Regions from separate parts of the Actinoplanes sp. NPDC051346 genome, predicted to be linked through region 2. Evidence: riboswitches for the same ligand, from Rfam matches in the RefSeq annotation. Region 2 holds a riboswitch; each other region holds the start of a gene.

Region 1 (5,022 bases), on a different contig from region 2:
CGCGACAACCGGCGCGACGCCCGCCACCCGGAGAAGCGGTCGGGCGCCGACCGCTCCGGCGGCGATCGGCCCGGCCGCCCGGCGCGCACCCGGTCGTCCGGCGCCGACGTCACCCGGGTGTTCGTCGGTCTCGGCCGGCGGGCGGGCCTGCGACCCCAGGACCTGGTGGGCGCGATCACCGGCGAGGCGGGCCTCGCCGCCCGCGACGTGGGTGCCATCCAGATCACCGACCGCTTCGCGTTGGTGGAGGTGCCCGAGGCCTCCGCCGACCTGGTGATCCGGGCACTGCAGCACAGCACCATCCGGGGACGGCGGCCGACGGTGCGCCGCGAACGCTACGACCGTTAACAGGCCCTACGGGAGGAAACCTTCCGCGTCGAGCCACGCCTCACACGCCCGGGCCCACTGCGCCGTGTGGGGAATGTGGATGTCACCGTGCCCGCCGTACGCGACCCCGTTCGCCAGGCCGAGCCCGTGCCATCCTCGCGGATAGATGTGGAGTTCCACCGGGATCCCGGCCTCGAACAGCGCGGACGCGTAGGCGAGAGAATTCGGGAACCCGGGCGGATCCTCGGCGGTGGCCCAGAGGAACGTCGGGCAGGTGTCGCCGTCGATGTTCCTCGCCGGCGACAATTCCTCGCGCCATTCCATTCGTCCGTCGAGAATCCACTCCACCGGCTCGTCCGGCAGCAGGAAAAGATCCGCCGGCGAGTACGCGAGAACCGCGAAGTCCGGCCGCGGCGGCGGCGCGGCGAGTCGTTCCGTCGACAGCACCGTGCCGGTCGCCAACAGGCCGGCCAGGTGCCCACCGGAGCTCGAGCCGATGACGCCGACGTGCTCGCCGACATTCAATCCGTGCTCGCCCCCACGAATCCATTCCAGGGCCGCGCGGCAGGACTCGAGCGGCGCGGGAAAGCGGTGTTCCGTCATCAGCGGGTATCGCAGCACAAAGGCGTGCAGCCCGATATCGCTCAACCAGCGGGCGTAGCCCTCGCCCTCATGCTCAGGGTGGAATCGATAGGCGCCGCCCGGCAGCACCAGCACCGCCGGCCGAGGGCCGTGGAAGCGCTCATGCGCGGGGTAGGTGGTGACGTCGAGCTCGCCGGAGGCGTGGTCCCGCCGTTCGGCCGCGGTGCTTGTCGTCGTGTCCGTGGTCATCTGTCCCTCTCGTCATCGGTGATGACGACGGAAGCGGCAACAACACGCCAAAGAGTTTCGAGCCATGAACGGGCACCACGCACCACCGGCGCGACAAAAGGCGGGTGGAAAGCGCGGAAAGAAAGTCCGGATAGGCTCGACCGCTCAGCGGCGGCTGAAGTTACTGCCTCCATCGTGTCGGCCCATCCGGGGCACGCCGCAAATCTTAGACGATCGACAACGGCAGCGTCCACTCGTCTGACTCCCTTTTGGTCAGGAAGCGCGCTTCTTCGCCGTGGCCTTCTTCGCCGCCGTCTTCTTGCCCGCGGCTTTCTTCGCGGTCGACTTCTTCGCGGTCGGCTTCTTGGTGGTCGGCTTCTTGGTGGTCGGCTTCTTGGTGGCCGGCTTCTTCGCCGCCTCCACGCTGCGCCGCAGCACCTCGAGCAGGTCCGTCACGTTGGTGGGCTCGGGCGCCTCCGCCGCCACCGTGACCTCCTTGCCGGCCCGCTTCGCCTTGATCAGCTTCTTGACCCGGTCGGTGTAGGTGTCGCGGTAGTCCGCCGGCTTCCACGGACCCGACATGGAGTCGATGAGCTGGGCGGCCATGCTGAGCTCCGCGGGCTTCGCCTTCGACGCCCCCGGAACCCGGTCCAACTCCTTCGCGGGATCACGGACCTCGTCGGCGAAGAACATGGTCTGCAGCACCAGCAGATTGCCGTCCGGACGGATCGCGGCAAGGTACTCCTTGCCCCGCATCACCAACGTGCCGATCGCCACCCGGTTGGCGTCGCTCATCGCGTCGCGCAGCAGTGCGTACGTCTTGACGGTCTCGTCGCTGCCCGGAGCGAGGAAGTAGGTCTTCTGGTAGAACACCGGATCGATCTCGTCGAGGCCGACGAACCGGTGAATCTCCAGGCTGCGCGAGCGCCCGGGCGCCACCGCGTCGAGCTCCTCCTGGTCCAGCATCACCAGCTTGCCGCGCCCGACGTCGGTCCCCTTGACGATGTCGTCGAACTCGACCTCGTCACCGGTCCGCTCGTTGACCCGCTGATAGCGAATCCGGTCGGCGGTCCCCTTCTCGAACTGATGGAACGACACCTCATGCGCCCGCGTAGCCGAGTACAGCCCCACGGGCACCGACACCAACCCGAAGGTGATCGAGCCGGTCCAGATCGGTCGCGCCATGACCCCTCCCCGACCTCACCGGCCCCCTGGCCGCCGTTCGCCCGACCTCCGACGGTTTCCCCGCGTCGGCCGACCGAAACGGATCACGCGTGAGGGTGGTCATATCGGCTGGACGACCCACCTTGCCCGGCTGCTAGCCTCGACGATAGGTCATGAGCGCCAGCGTCAAGCCCCGGCTCGCTGGCCGGCAACCCTCCTCCGCGGTGGGGTGCCCCGGGTGAAGACCAGGCACCGGAGCAAGCTCCCGTGCAAGCGTGGCCTGGTCCCCAGGTCATCACCGACCTAGGAGAACCATGTCTTCCCGCAACTGTGCCGCACCGCTCGGTGCTGCCCCGGATCCGGCGGTCTCGTGTGCGACGACGCCGGTCCTCACGCGGCGCCGGCACGTGGACATGATGCGGGTCTGCAGCGCCGCCTGTCGTCTCGGCGCTGCGCGCTAGGCGCGTCTCACCCCTTTTCAGTAGCGCCTGTCCGCGGCGGACGACTGTTCCCGCCGCATCGAACACCCCTTCATAGGAGACCCCTGTGCGATTTCTGCCTGCCCTCACCCGGGCCGCGGCCCTCGGCATCACCGCGATCCTCGGCGCCACCCTGCTGACCGCCTGCGGCGACGACACGGCGTCCGGCTCGGCCGACAACCCGTACGGGTTGCAGCAGCCCGGTGTGCTGCGGACCGGGACTCTCACCGACGCCCCACCGAACGTCTATCTCAAGGACGGCAAGTTCACCGGCTTCGACAACGACCTGCTCACCGCGGTCGCTGCCAAGATCGGTCTGAAGGTGGAGTTCGTGGGCACCGACTTCTCCGCCTTGCTGTCGCAGGTCAACAACCGGAAGTTCGATGTGGGCAGTTCCTCGATCACCGTGACGGAGGCTCGCAAGAAGACCGTCGACTTCGGAAACGGCTACGACTTCGGCTACTTCGGACTCGATGTCCCGGCGAATTCCGCCATCACCGGCTTCGACCAGCTGGCCGGCAAGCGGGTCGTGGTGGTGCAGGGCACCGTTCAGGACGACTACGCCACGGGCCAAGGGCTCAACCCGGTGCGGGTGCCCGACTACAACGGCGCCGTCAACCAGCTCAAGGCCGGCACCGCCGACGCGTGGATCGCGCCCGCCGAGATCGGCGAGAAGTCGGCCGCGGAGAGTGGATCCAAGATCAAGGTGGCGGCCAAGCAGCTCAGTCCCGCGCCGACCGCCTACGCCGTGGCGAAGGGGAACAACGCGCTGCGCGAGGCGCTGAACAAGGGTCTCGACGAGGTCATCGCCGACGGCACCTGGAAGCGGCTGCAGGACCAGTACTACCCGGGCCGTCCGATTCCGGCCGGCTTCACGCCGGGCAGCGGCAAGGCCCCGGCCGCGCCGGGCACGTCGGCATCCGCGCCCGCGCCGGGCACGTCGGCATCCGCGCCCGCGCCGGGCACGTCGGCATCCGCGCCGGCGCCGGGCACGTCGGCGTCGTCCTGAGGCCGGACTCATGGATTCTCTGAGCACCCTGTGGGAGACCTTCTTCGACTGGCCGTCGATGCGTGCGGCGCTGCCGGAGATGGTGACCGTCGGCCTGCGCAACACGCTGGTGCTGGCGGTTTCCGCCGCGCTGCTCGGCTCGGTGCTCGGCCTGCTGCTGGCCGTCGCCGGCATCTCGCGGACCCGGTGGTTGCGCTGGCCGGCCCGGGTCTACACGGATGTGTTCCGCGGTCTTCCGGCCGCGGCGACCATCCTGTTGATCGGGGTGGGGCTGGCGCCGCTCGGCATGCAAGTCTGGGGGCCCAATCCGTACCCTTTGGGAATCCTGGCGCTGTCGCTGATCGCCGCGGCGTACATCGGTGAGATCTTCCGGGCGGGCATCCAGTCGGTCGAGGCCGCCCAGCTCGAGGGGGCCCGGGCGTTGGGCTTCTCCTGGCCGGAGGCGATGCGCCTGGTGATCATCCCGCAGGGCGTCCGGCGGGTCCTGCCGGCCTGGGTGAACCAGCTGATCGCCCTGATCAAGGACTCGAGCCTGGTGTACTTCCTCGGCCTGGTGGCCAGCCAGCGGGAGCTGTTCCGGATTGGTCAGGACCACGCCGCCACCACCGGCAACGAGTCGGCGCTGCTGCTGGCCGGGCTCTTCTACCTGGCGTTGACCGTGCCGCTGACCCACGTCGTCAACTGGATCGACCGGCGGCTGCGGCACGGTCGGCCGGCGACCTCGCCGGACGACGACACGGATCTGGCGCTGTCCGGCGCGGTACGGGGGAATGAACGATGACGCGGACCGCAACCACCTCGGTGAGCCTGGGTTTGCGCGACGTCCACTTGGCATTCGGGCCGAACCGGGTGCTGCGGGGTGTCGACCTCGACGTGGCTCGCGGGGAGACCGCCTGTGTCATCGGCCCCTCCGGCTCCGGCAAGTCGACGCTGCTGCGAGTCATCAACCGCCTGATCGAACCGGATCGCGGTGACGTGCTGCTGGACGGGCGCAGCGTGCTGGGCGAGAACCCGGACCGGCTGCGGCAGCGGGTCGGCATGGTGTTCCAGCAGTTCAATCTCTTTCCGCACATGACCGTGCTGCGCAACATCACCCTGGCCCTGAGGCGGCTCAAGAAGCTCTCCGAGGACGAGGCGGTGGCGATCGCCCGCGCCCAACTGGAATTGGTGGGGCTGACCGCCAAGGCCGACGCGCGACCGGCGCATCTGTCCGGCGGGCAGCAGCAGCGCGTC
Region 2 (5,022 bases):
ATGCGACGTCCTCAGGTCGAGCCGGATAGCCCGCGACGACCGGTCCCGTGCCCCGGCACCGATGGCGGCGCCGTGGCCGCGACCCCACCGTCCCGACCTGCTGGCACTCACGTGGCGCGAGTGCCAAGAACTTGTTTAGCACTCTCGGGGGTCGAGTGCAAGGACAACGACCACGGCCGGGGGGCCCGCGGGAGCGCTGGATGGTGGAAATCCGCACGCTCCCGAGGGCGGCAATAGTGGCGGTCCGGCTTGCCTGACCGGGCGCCACCAGGTAGGCAGACAAGCATGACCAGCACGTTGGCGCCCACCCTCACCAGCGCGTTGACGCCCACCCTCACCGTGCACCGGGTGACGCCCGGCGACGCGGCCCGGATGCGGGCGCTGCGGCTGGAGATGCTGGCCGACAGCCCGCTCGCCTTCCTGGAGACCCTGGCCCAGGCGGCGGCCCGCCCCCACGCCGACTATCGGCGCCGGATCGTGCAGGCGTCGACGGGCATTCAGCTCGCCCAGTTCGTCGCCGACCCGGGCGGCCGGCTGATCGGCCACGCCGGCGGCACGGTCCTGCCCGAGGAGCCAGCCGCGACGGTGGTCTTCGCGGTCTACATCACGCCGACGCACCGCGGCCGGGGAGTGCTCGCCTCCCTGATGGAGGCAGTGGCCGAATGGTCGCTCTCCGTAGGACGGCGGGAGCTCATGCTCGAGGTCGTGGTCGGCAACGACCGGGCGGTCCGCGCCTACGAGCGGCTGGGCTTCGAGGACACCGGCGTACGGGTACCGCACCCCGTCGTCCCCGGCCTGTGGGAGCTCCAGATGCGCCGCCGCGCATGAGCCCAGAACCGCCCGGGTCCACCGGCCCGGAAGGAACCACCGGCCCGGAAGAGTCGGGGCGGGCGCGGCTGCGCCGGTGGCCGTTGGCCCGGTCGACGCTCACGGCGGTCAACGGCACCACGCTGGCCGGCCTGGCCGTCGCCGTCCTCACCGGCGCGCGGGTCCGCCGAGGACGCGACGGCATCCTGGTCGCCGAGGGATACCGGTTCAGGGTGCCGCCCGCGACCTGCTTCACCGTCGGCTCGGTGATCATCACCCGAAGGCCCGCGGAGTGGCTGCTCCATAAGGACCGCTCCGACCTGCTGGCACACGAGAGCCGGCACGCGGATCAGTACGCCGTGCTCGGCCCGCTGTTCTGGCCCGCCTACTGGGTGGCGTGCGGTTACTCGTGGCTGGCGACCGGCAGTTACGGCAGCCGCAACGTCTTCGAGCGGCACGCGGGTCTCGACAAGGGCGGTTACGCCGAGGCGGCCCTGCGCCCGTGGATCCGCAAGCTGCGCACCAGACGCCGCTGAAGAAAGCATCAGGCGCCGCTGAAGAAAGCACCGAGCGCCGCGGAGAGCGGGGCCGGAAGTTTGGTCGGGAGGACGCGCGCACAGCGCCTCCGGCACTGGGTCGTTGGGCCCCGAGAGATTGTCGCCAAGCTCGAAGGTGGGGCCACGTACGGCGTCGCGTCCTCCCGCGTAGAGCATCCTGCCGACCCCACGATCCTGGCGCAAGCCCTCGCGGGAAGGAATTCCTGACGTACGGCAGATAGCTCGCTACACAGTGTTATCCCAGCAGCCCGGCATCGCGCGCGCCGCGGAGGGAGGGCTTGATGCGGTGGGTCGGGCCGACCAGCTCGGCGACCGCGTCGATGGTCTTGAGACCCTCGCCGGTGTTGTAGACGACCGTCTCCTTGTCGGGGTCGAGCTTGCCGCTCTCCACCAGCTTCTTCAGCACCGCCACGGTCGTGCCGCCGGCCGTCTCTGCGAAGATGCCGGTGGTCCGGGCGAGCAGGCGGATGCCCTCGCGGATCTCGTCGTCGTCCGCGTAGTCCATCCAGCCGCCGGTGCGCCGGACCGCCTCGATCGCGTACGCGCCGGCCGCCGGATCCCCGATGTTCAGGGACTTGGCGATGCCGGTCGGTTTGACCGGGGTGATCTGGTCGGTGCCGTCTTGCAGCGCGACGGCGATGGGGTTGCAGCCGGCCGACTGGGCGCCGAAGACGGTCCAGCCTCCCTCGGGAGCCTCGACCAGGCCGATCTCGACCAGCTCGCTGAAGGCCTTGTCCACCTTGGTGAGCAGCTCCCCGGACGCCATCGGGATGACCACCTGGGCGGGGATGCGCCAGCCGAGCTGCTCGGCGACCTCGTACCCGAGGGTCTTGGAGCCCTCGGCGTAGAACGGGCGCACGTTGACGTTGACGAACGCGGTGTCCTCGAACTCGTCGGTCTCCACGAGCTCGCCGCAGAGCCGGTTGACGTCGTCGTACGAGCCCTCGATCGCGACCAGGTCACCGCCGTACACCGCGGAGGTGATGACCTTGCCGGGCTCGAGGTCGCTCGGGATGAAGACGATGCTGGGCACTCCGGCGCGGGCGGCGTGCGCGGCGACGGAGTTGGCCAGGTTGCCCGTGGAGGCGCAGGCGAAGCGGGTGAAGCCGAGTTCCCGGGCGGCGGTGAGCGCGACGGAGACGACCCGGTCCTTGAACGAGTGGGTCGGGTTGGCGGAGTCGTCCTTGACCCACAGCGGCGCGCGCAGGCCGAGCTCCGCGGCCAGGGCGGGGGCCGCCACCAGCGGGGTCAGGCCCGGGTCGAGGGTGACGCGGGTGGCCGGGTCCTGGCCGGCGGGCAGCAGGGCGGCGTAACGCCAGATGTTCGGCGGGCCGGCCTCGATGTGCTCGCGGGTGACGGCGGCCAGGGCGGCGGTGTCGTACGCGACCTCCAGCGGCCCGAAACACTCGTAGCAGGCGTGCTGCGCGGCGAGGGGGAACTCGGTGCCGCAGCCGCGGCAGATCAGGGCGCGGGCGGGGCTGGTGGTGGGGGCGTCGACCGTCGACGTCATGCGAGGCTCCTTCTCATCTTCCCCGGGCGCGGGCAGCCGCGATTCCGGGACGGAATTAGCACCTGCCGCACGCTGGCCTCGTCATCGAGTCAAGAGCGGTGGTTGCCGGGGCGTCGTCGGGCCGTATCCCTCAGCCCCTCTGGATGAGGTATTCAGTTGTGTTACCGCCACCTTACGTGCCCGTCCCGCTGAGCCAAGGGGAACGTCTCAGGGTGTGAGCACAGGGGTGGCATCCAGTGCATAGGGTGACGAAGGTCATTCCGACGATGCGGGGAGGTTCGGCGTGAGCGCCGTCCTTGAGATCCAGGGTCTGCAGAAGACCTATCGCAGCCGGAAGGGGGTGCGCAAAGCCCTCGACGGCTTCGACATGGTCGTCGAGTCCGGCCAGGTGCACGGGTTCCTCGGCCCCAACGGCTCCGGCAAGACCACGACCTTGCGCACCCTGCTCGGCCTGATCCGACCCAACGGGGGCCGGATGGCGCTCCTCGGCCGCGAAGTGCCCCAGTCGCTGCCCGAGGTCGCCGGCTCGGTCGGCGCGATCGTCGAGAGCCCGCAGTTCTTCGGCAACTTCACCGCGCTGGAAACGCTGCAGCTGCTGGCCGACGCGGGCGGCGTTCCGCCGGCGCGGGTCTTCGAGGTGCTGGAGCTGGTCGGGCTGCGGGACCGGGCCAAGGACCGCGTCAAGACCTACTCGCTCGGCATGAAGCAGCGCCTCGCCGTGGCGTCCGCGCTGCTCAAGAACCCCAAGCTGTTGATTCTCGACGAGCCGGCGAACGGTCTCGACCCCGGCGGCATCCGGGAGATGCGCACGCTGATGCGCAACCTCGCCGAGTCGGGCATGACCGTGGTGCTCTCCAGCCACATCCTCGGCGAGATCCAGCTCATCTGCGACTCGGTGACGATCATCGCGGCGGGTCGGCGGGTGGCGGCGGGCGCCGTCGCCGACGTGCTGGCCCAGCACGCCGGCTCGTCGGTGCGCGTCCGCCTGGAGTCGGCACAGGATCTGGCTGCCTCGGTGGGCCTCCTGCGGGAGCTCGGTGGCCAGGTCACGGTCGAGGACGACCACCTCATGGTCAGCGGCATCGACCGACCCAGCGCGATCACTCGAGCGCTCGCCGGCAACGGCGTGTTCGTCTCCGAGCTGAGCCCGGTCTCGGTCGACCTGGAGAGCGTGTTCCTCGAGCTCACCGGCACCACGCCGGTCGCGGGTGAGCACCGACAGGTGGACCAGACGGTCATGGCACCGACGGGTCCGGCACAGGGCGGGTGGGGGCATTGAGCCTGTACACAGCGGAGACCCGGCGCCTCACCAAGCGCCGCTTCACGCGATTCTTCGTCCTCGGGGTTCTGGTCGTGCTCGCGGCTATCGCGGTCGTCATGTTCTTCTCCAACGAGAAGGCGACTCCCCGAACGCTCGCGGTGGCCGAGACCCGGGCCGAGGAGCAGTTCCGGCAGGACCAGACGATCGCCGAGACCGAGCGCAAGGCGTGCGAGGCGCGACCCGGCGAGGACTGCACCGGCTACTGGGTTCCGACCCGGGAGGACTACAAGGCCGAGCAGTTTCTGCCACCCAGCTTCGACTTTCGCGAGGAGTTCGGGGTGCTGGCGGTCGCGCTCGCCGCACTGCTCGCGGTGATGGCGTTCGTCATCGGCGCGACGTTCGTGGGCGCGGAGTGGAGCAGCGGCGGCATGATGAACCTGCTGCTGTGGCGACCGCAGCGGCTCAAGGTGCTGGGCACCAAGCTGGGCGCCCTCCTCGTCGCGTTGACCGGGCTGACGGTCGTCGTCTCGGCCGCCTGGACCGGCTTCTTCGCGCTGACGGCGAGCCTGCGCGGCAGCCTGGACAGCATGACGTCGGGGGCATGGCAGTCGTTCCTGCTCATGGAGTTGCGCGGGTTGGCGGTCGTCCTCGTCGCCGGCGTGATCGGTTTCGGGCTGGCGTCGATCGGCCGGCACACGGCAGTGGCGATGGGCGTGGCGATCGGCGTCGTCGTGCTGTTCCAGTTCGGGCTCGGCACGGTGTTGTCGATGGCCGGGGCCAGATGGGTGGAGGCCTACCTCATCCCCACCTGGCTGATCGCCTGGATGGACAAGTCCTACGAGATCTCGGACTGGTCCGCACCCTGCGTCTACTCGCCGCAGGGCTGC
Region 3 (5,022 bases), on a different contig from region 2:
CCGTCAGGGGGCCCTGGTCCCTGAGGATCGTGTCCAGGCTGGGGCCGTTGACGTATTCGACGACCAGATAGGGCGGGTCGTGGCAGGGGTCGGCGTCGAGGACCTCGGCGGTGCTGAACGGGGGCACCTGCTGGGCGCGGTTGACCTCGCTGCGGAAGCGGCCACGGTATTCGGGGTCGTCGGCATGCTCCGGGCGGACCATCTTGAGCGCCACGGGTCGTCCCTCGGGTGTTTCGCCGAGGTAGACCGTGCCCATGCCGCCCTGGCCGAGGCGGGCGAGGAGCCGGTAGCGGCCGATCCGGCGAGGATCACCGGGTAGCAGCGGCCGGCTCATCAGTCCCTCATCCCACCTCTCGGGGCACAGCGCCCGGAGCACCCTACCGTTGCGGCGGGCGGTGCGTCCCGCTACGAACGGTCCGCGGTCAGCACCGCGAGGGCGGACACCAGCCGGTCGATGTCGTCGTCGCAGGTGCCGAGGCCGAAACTCACCCGCAGCAGGCTCGGGGAGCCGGCCTCGCAGGGCGCGGACGCGCTCCCGGCGGTGAGCCTGCGGGTCAGCGGGTGGGCGCAGAACTGCCCGGCGCGGACGCCGATCCCGAACTTGTCCGCGAGCTGGGTGGCCACGACCGAAGGATCACGGCCCGGCAGCGCGAGCGCCACGATGCCGACTCGTGGCGCGGCCCCGCGGAACGCGGTCACCTCGACCACGCCCGGCACCTCGGCCAGCCCGGCGCGCAACCTCGCCAGCAGCTCCTGCTCGCGCTGGTGCAGCGCCACCCGGTCGGCGCGACCGAGCGCCGCGCATACGGCGCCGAGGGCCGCCGCGCCCAGCAGATTCGGGGTGCCGCCCTCGTGGCGCGCCGGCCCGGTCGCCCAGGTCACCTCGCCCGGCTGGTCGCCGACCACCGCGCTCGCCCCGCCGCCGCTGAGGTACGGCGGCGCCGCGTCCAGCCAGTCGGACCGGCCCGCCAGCACGCCGGCACCGAACGGGGCGTAGAGCTTGTGGCCCGAGAACGCCACATAGTCGGCGTCGAGGTCGGCGAGGCCCACGGGGGAGTGCGGGGCGAGCTGGGCGGCGTCGACGGCCACCCGGGCGCCGTGCGCGTGCGCCACGGCGGCGATGCGGCGCACCGGCCAGACCTCCCCGGTGACGTTGCTGGCGCCGGTCACCGCGACCAGCGCGGGGCCCCGTACGGTCGCGAGGGCCTTCTCGACGGCGGCGACGGCCGCGTCCGGGCTCTCCGGGCAGGCCAGCCGCAGCTGCCGCGGCCAGGGCAGGAGGTTGGCGTGGTGCTCGCCGTCGAAGACGATCGTGGTGGTGTCCCGCGGCAGGGCGCGGGCGAGCAGGTTCAGCGCGTCGGTGGTGTTGCGCGTGAAGACGACGGTGTCGCCGGGTCGGGCCCCGACGAACGCGGCCACCCGGTCACGGGCGCGCTCGTAGGCCAGCGTCGAGGTCCGCGCGCGGACGCCGGTGCCGCGGTGCACGCTGCCGTACCAGGGGATCAGGTCCCGGACGGCGTCCTCGGCGGCGCGCACGCAGGGCGCTGACGCGGCGTAGTCGAGGTGGGCGAAGCGGACGCTGTCGCCGTTGGCCAGCGCCACGTTCGCGTTGGGGTCGACGACGTCCAGGTCGTGCCGCACGGTCAGGATCACGGAAACCTCCACGGGGTCGGGGACCCCGCAGGGACCCGCGCTTGCCCGCGTCGTCGTCGACGCCGGCCTGGTCCTCACCCGGGGCACCCCATCGCGGATGGAAGGGTTGCCGGCCAGCGAGCCGGGGCTTGTCGCTGGCACTCATGACCACCGCCGACCGTATCAGACATCCCCCTAGGGTGTTCTCCGGCCGATTTGGCAACTGATTGTGATAACGGAACTACGGTAAGTCCTGGCATCTGTCGGAAAAGAGCGAAAGGTACGACATGAAACTGGTCAAACGTCTGGCAGTCGGCGCCGGAGTGGCCGCCGCGGCGCTCGTGCTGAGCGCCGGACCCGCGAGTGCGGGCCACCGCCACGACCACAACGGCAACACCAATGTGGGCCTGCTGAACGGCAACAGCCTCGAGATTCCGGTGCACATCCCGATCAACTTCTGCGGCAACGGCATCGCCATCCTCGGCATCACCAGCACCAGCGCCACGTGCGTCAACGACGACTGACGACGTAGCACTGTCAACGGCGTCCGGAAGTGGGGTGGCACGCAGGATCACCCCCTCCGGGCGTCGGCTTCGGCGGAAGATCGGCTTACGGCTCAGTGATTTCGCGCACATGCCGATGGGATCAAGTGCGGCAGCTGTACGCCGCCACCCAAGTGGAGGGATGACCACGTGCGGCGGTTCTCAATCGGCACCCGGTTGTTCGGGACCTTCGCCGCTGTACTCGTGCTGCTGCTCGGCGTCGCCGCGATGGCCTTCGCCACGATCGTCGCCCAGCGGGGCTCCGCCAACGACGTCCGGCGGCTCGAGGTGGCGACGCGGCAGGCGGAGGAGATCAAGACCCACGCCGCCACGCTCAACGGCTGGCAGGCGAGTTACATCAACGACATCTACCGGCTCGGGGCCGGGCGCGCGATCGGCGGCGACTCGGTCGCCTTCAAGGCCTGGCAGCAGGAGCGCGACACCTTCAAGACGTTCCTCTCCCAGGTGGACGCGGGCGCCTTCAACGGCACCGAGAAGGCGCTGTTCGAGCAGGTCGGCGGCGAGCTCGACACCTACATCGGGGTCAACGAGAAGCTCGTCTCCGCATACAAGCCGGGCACCCAGCAGGCGCTGTTCAACGCCGACCTGATCGCGATCAACGACAGCTTCAACAGCTACTACCGGATCATGGTCCACGCGCAGAAGCTCGCCACCTCGGTGGACGCCCGCAGCGTCGCGGCCGTGCAGGCTTCCGCCGAGGAGGCCCAGCGGGCCCAGTGGGCCATCGGCGTCGCCACCGTCCTGGCCCTGCTGCTCGGCGCCGGCTCCGCGTGGGTCGTCACCCGCAGCATCGTGCGCCCGGTCGGCGCCGCCCGCGACGCGCTGCGCCGGGTGGCCGACGGCGACCTGACCGAGACGCCGAAGAGCAAGTGGCACGACGAGGTGGGCCAGATGGCCGTCGCGCTCGGGCAGGCGGTCGACTCGGTCCGCGCGATCGTCTCCGACGTCGCGGTGCAGGCCGACGCGCTCACCCGCACCTCCGCCGACCTGGACGCCGTCTCGGCGGCCTTCTCCAAGAGCGTCGGGGACACCTCGTTGCAGGCGGACCTGGTCGCCGGCGCGGCCGAGGACGTCAACCGCAACGTGGACACGATGGCCTCCGGCTCGGAGGAGATGGGCATCTCCATTCAGGAGATCTCCCGCAACGCCACCGACGCCGCCAACGTCGCTTCCGAGGCGGTCGCGGCCGCCGAGACCGCGAACGGCACCGTGGCCAACCTCGGCTCGTCGTCCTCGGCGATCGGCGACGCCGTACGGCTGATCACCAGCATCGCCGAGCAGACCAACCTGCTCGCGCTGAACGCCACCATCGAGGCGGCCCGCGCCGGTGAACTCGGCAAGGGCTTCGCGGTCGTGGCCGGTGAGGTCAAGGATCTGGCGCAGGAGAGCGCCAAGGCCGCCGAGGAGATCGACGGCCTGGTCAAGGCGATCCAGGGCGACACCGAGGCGGCGGTGGTCGCCATCGGGCACATCGGCGGGGTCATCGCCCGCATCAGCGAATACCAGATCAGCATCGCCGGGGCCGTCGAGGAGCAGACGGCCACGACCGTCGAGATGAGCCGTGGCGCCGTGGCCGCCTCGAGCGGCACGGCCAGCATCGCCGAGAACATCCGCGCGGTGGCCGCCGCGACGTCGGTCACCTCGGCGGAGGTGGCCCGCGCCCGCGAGGCCGCGGCCGAGCTGACCCGCATGTCCACCACGCTGCGCGACGCCGTCGGGCAGTTCCGGTACTGAGGGATGCAGATGCGCAGAAGGATCACCGCCGCCCTGCTGGCCGCCTCCGTCGCGACGCTGTCGGCCTGCACCGCCGCGCCGGTCACCGACAAGACCGACGCCAAGCTCATCGGACTCGGCCGGGAGGCGATCCACGTCGGCATCGCGTACGACCACGCCGGCCGTGGCGACAAGAGCTTCAACGACGCGGCCGGCCAGGGCATCGACCGGGCGAAGAAGGAACTGCTCGTCGAGGCGACCGAGGTCACCACGAAGACCGAGGACGACGCGGGCCGTACGGCGGCGCTGCGCGAGCTCGTGCAGGCGGGCAGCAATCCGGTCATCGCCGTCGGCTTCCTCTACGCCGGTGCCGTCAAGGCCGTCGCGGCGGAGCACCCCGACCGGCTGTTCGCCATCATCGACGACGACTCGGTGCAGGCGAAGAACGTGATGTCGCTGATCTTCTCCGAGGAGCAGGGCTCGTTCCTGGTCGGCGTGGCGGCCGGCCTGGCGTCCAAGAGCGGGCGGGTGGGCTTCATCGGCGGTGTGGACGTACCGGTCATCCGCAAGTTCGGGGCCGGGTATGCCGCCGGCGCGAAGAGCGTCGACTCGGGCATCCGGGTCGAGGCGCGCTACCTGACCAAGCCGCCGGACTTCAGCGGCTTCGGTTCGCCGGACAAGGGCAAGGCCGCCGCGGCGGCGATGATCGACGACGGCGCGGACGTCATCTACTCGGCGGCCGGCGGTTCGGGCCAGGGCTCGTTCGAGGCCGTCGCGACCGCGAAGGGCGTGTGGGCGATCGGCGTCGACAGCGACCAGTACGCCACGGCCGACGCCAAGGTGAAGGACCGGATCCTGACCTCGATGCTCAAGCGCGTCGACAACGGCGTCTTCCAGGAGATCCAGGCGTTCATCAAGGGCGACCGGTCCGGCGGCGTGCGGCGCTACGACCTCAAGGTCGACGGCCTCGGGTACGCGACCTCGAACCCGGCGCTCAAGAAGTACATCCCCGGCATGGAGAAGGCCCGGTTCCGCATCCTGCGCGGCGCGGAGAAGGTCCCGACGAGCTAGGTAGTGCGTAGGGCGGCGATGACGTCGTCCTGAACGTTCTCGG

The links. Region 2 has a riboswitch for S-adenosylmethionine ahead of thrC (threonine synthase). Riboswitches for the same ligand answer to the same signal wherever they lie in the genome.
Region 1: linked by a shared signal. The riboswitch ahead of AB0M36_RS23835 (transporter substrate-binding domain-containing protein) and the one ahead of thrC (threonine synthase) in region 2 are both predicted to bind S-adenosylmethionine.
Region 3: linked by a shared signal. The riboswitch ahead of AB0M36_RS13360 (aminotransferase class V-fold PLP-dependent enzyme) and the one ahead of thrC (threonine synthase) in region 2 are both predicted to bind S-adenosylmethionine.

What each region holds. Positions count from the first base shown of each region.
Region 1 is NZ_JBFBAJ010000009.1:341,816-346,837, forward strand. Features, by position in the region: gene AB0M36_RS23820 (DEAD/DEAH box helicase) at 1-348, shown strand, start outside; gene AB0M36_RS23825 (alpha/beta hydrolase) at 355-1,158, opposite strand; gene AB0M36_RS23830 (Ku protein) at 1,411-2,322, opposite strand; SAM riboswitch class IV at 2,471-2,583, shown strand; gene AB0M36_RS23835 (transporter substrate-binding domain-containing protein) at 2,848-3,789, shown strand; gene AB0M36_RS23840 (amino acid ABC transporter permease) at 3,800-4,570, shown strand; gene AB0M36_RS23845 (amino acid ABC transporter ATP-binding protein) at 4,567-5,022, shown strand, end outside.
Region 2 is NZ_JBFBAJ010000012.1:187,844-192,865, reverse strand. Features, by position in the region: gene AB0M36_RS27660 (GNAT family N-acetyltransferase) at 286-828, shown strand; gene AB0M36_RS27655 (hypothetical protein) at 825-1,343, shown strand; gene thrC (threonine synthase) at 1,600-2,874, opposite strand; SAM riboswitch class I at 2,885-3,024, opposite strand; gene AB0M36_RS27645 (ATP-binding cassette domain-containing protein) at 3,158-4,153, shown strand; gene AB0M36_RS27640 (ABC transporter permease subunit) at 4,150-5,022, shown strand, end outside.
Region 3 is NZ_JBFBAJ010000004.1:441,988-447,009, forward strand. Features, by position in the region: gene AB0M36_RS13355 (serine/threonine-protein kinase) at 1-334, opposite strand, end outside; gene AB0M36_RS13360 (aminotransferase class V-fold PLP-dependent enzyme) at 406-1,602, opposite strand; SAM riboswitch class IV at 1,686-1,802, opposite strand; gene AB0M36_RS13365 (chaplin) at 1,920-2,156, shown strand; gene AB0M36_RS13370 (methyl-accepting chemotaxis protein) at 2,325-3,929, shown strand; gene AB0M36_RS13375 (BMP family ABC transporter substrate-binding protein) at 3,939-4,979, shown strand; gene AB0M36_RS13380 (DUF6461 domain-containing protein) at 4,976-5,022, opposite strand, start outside.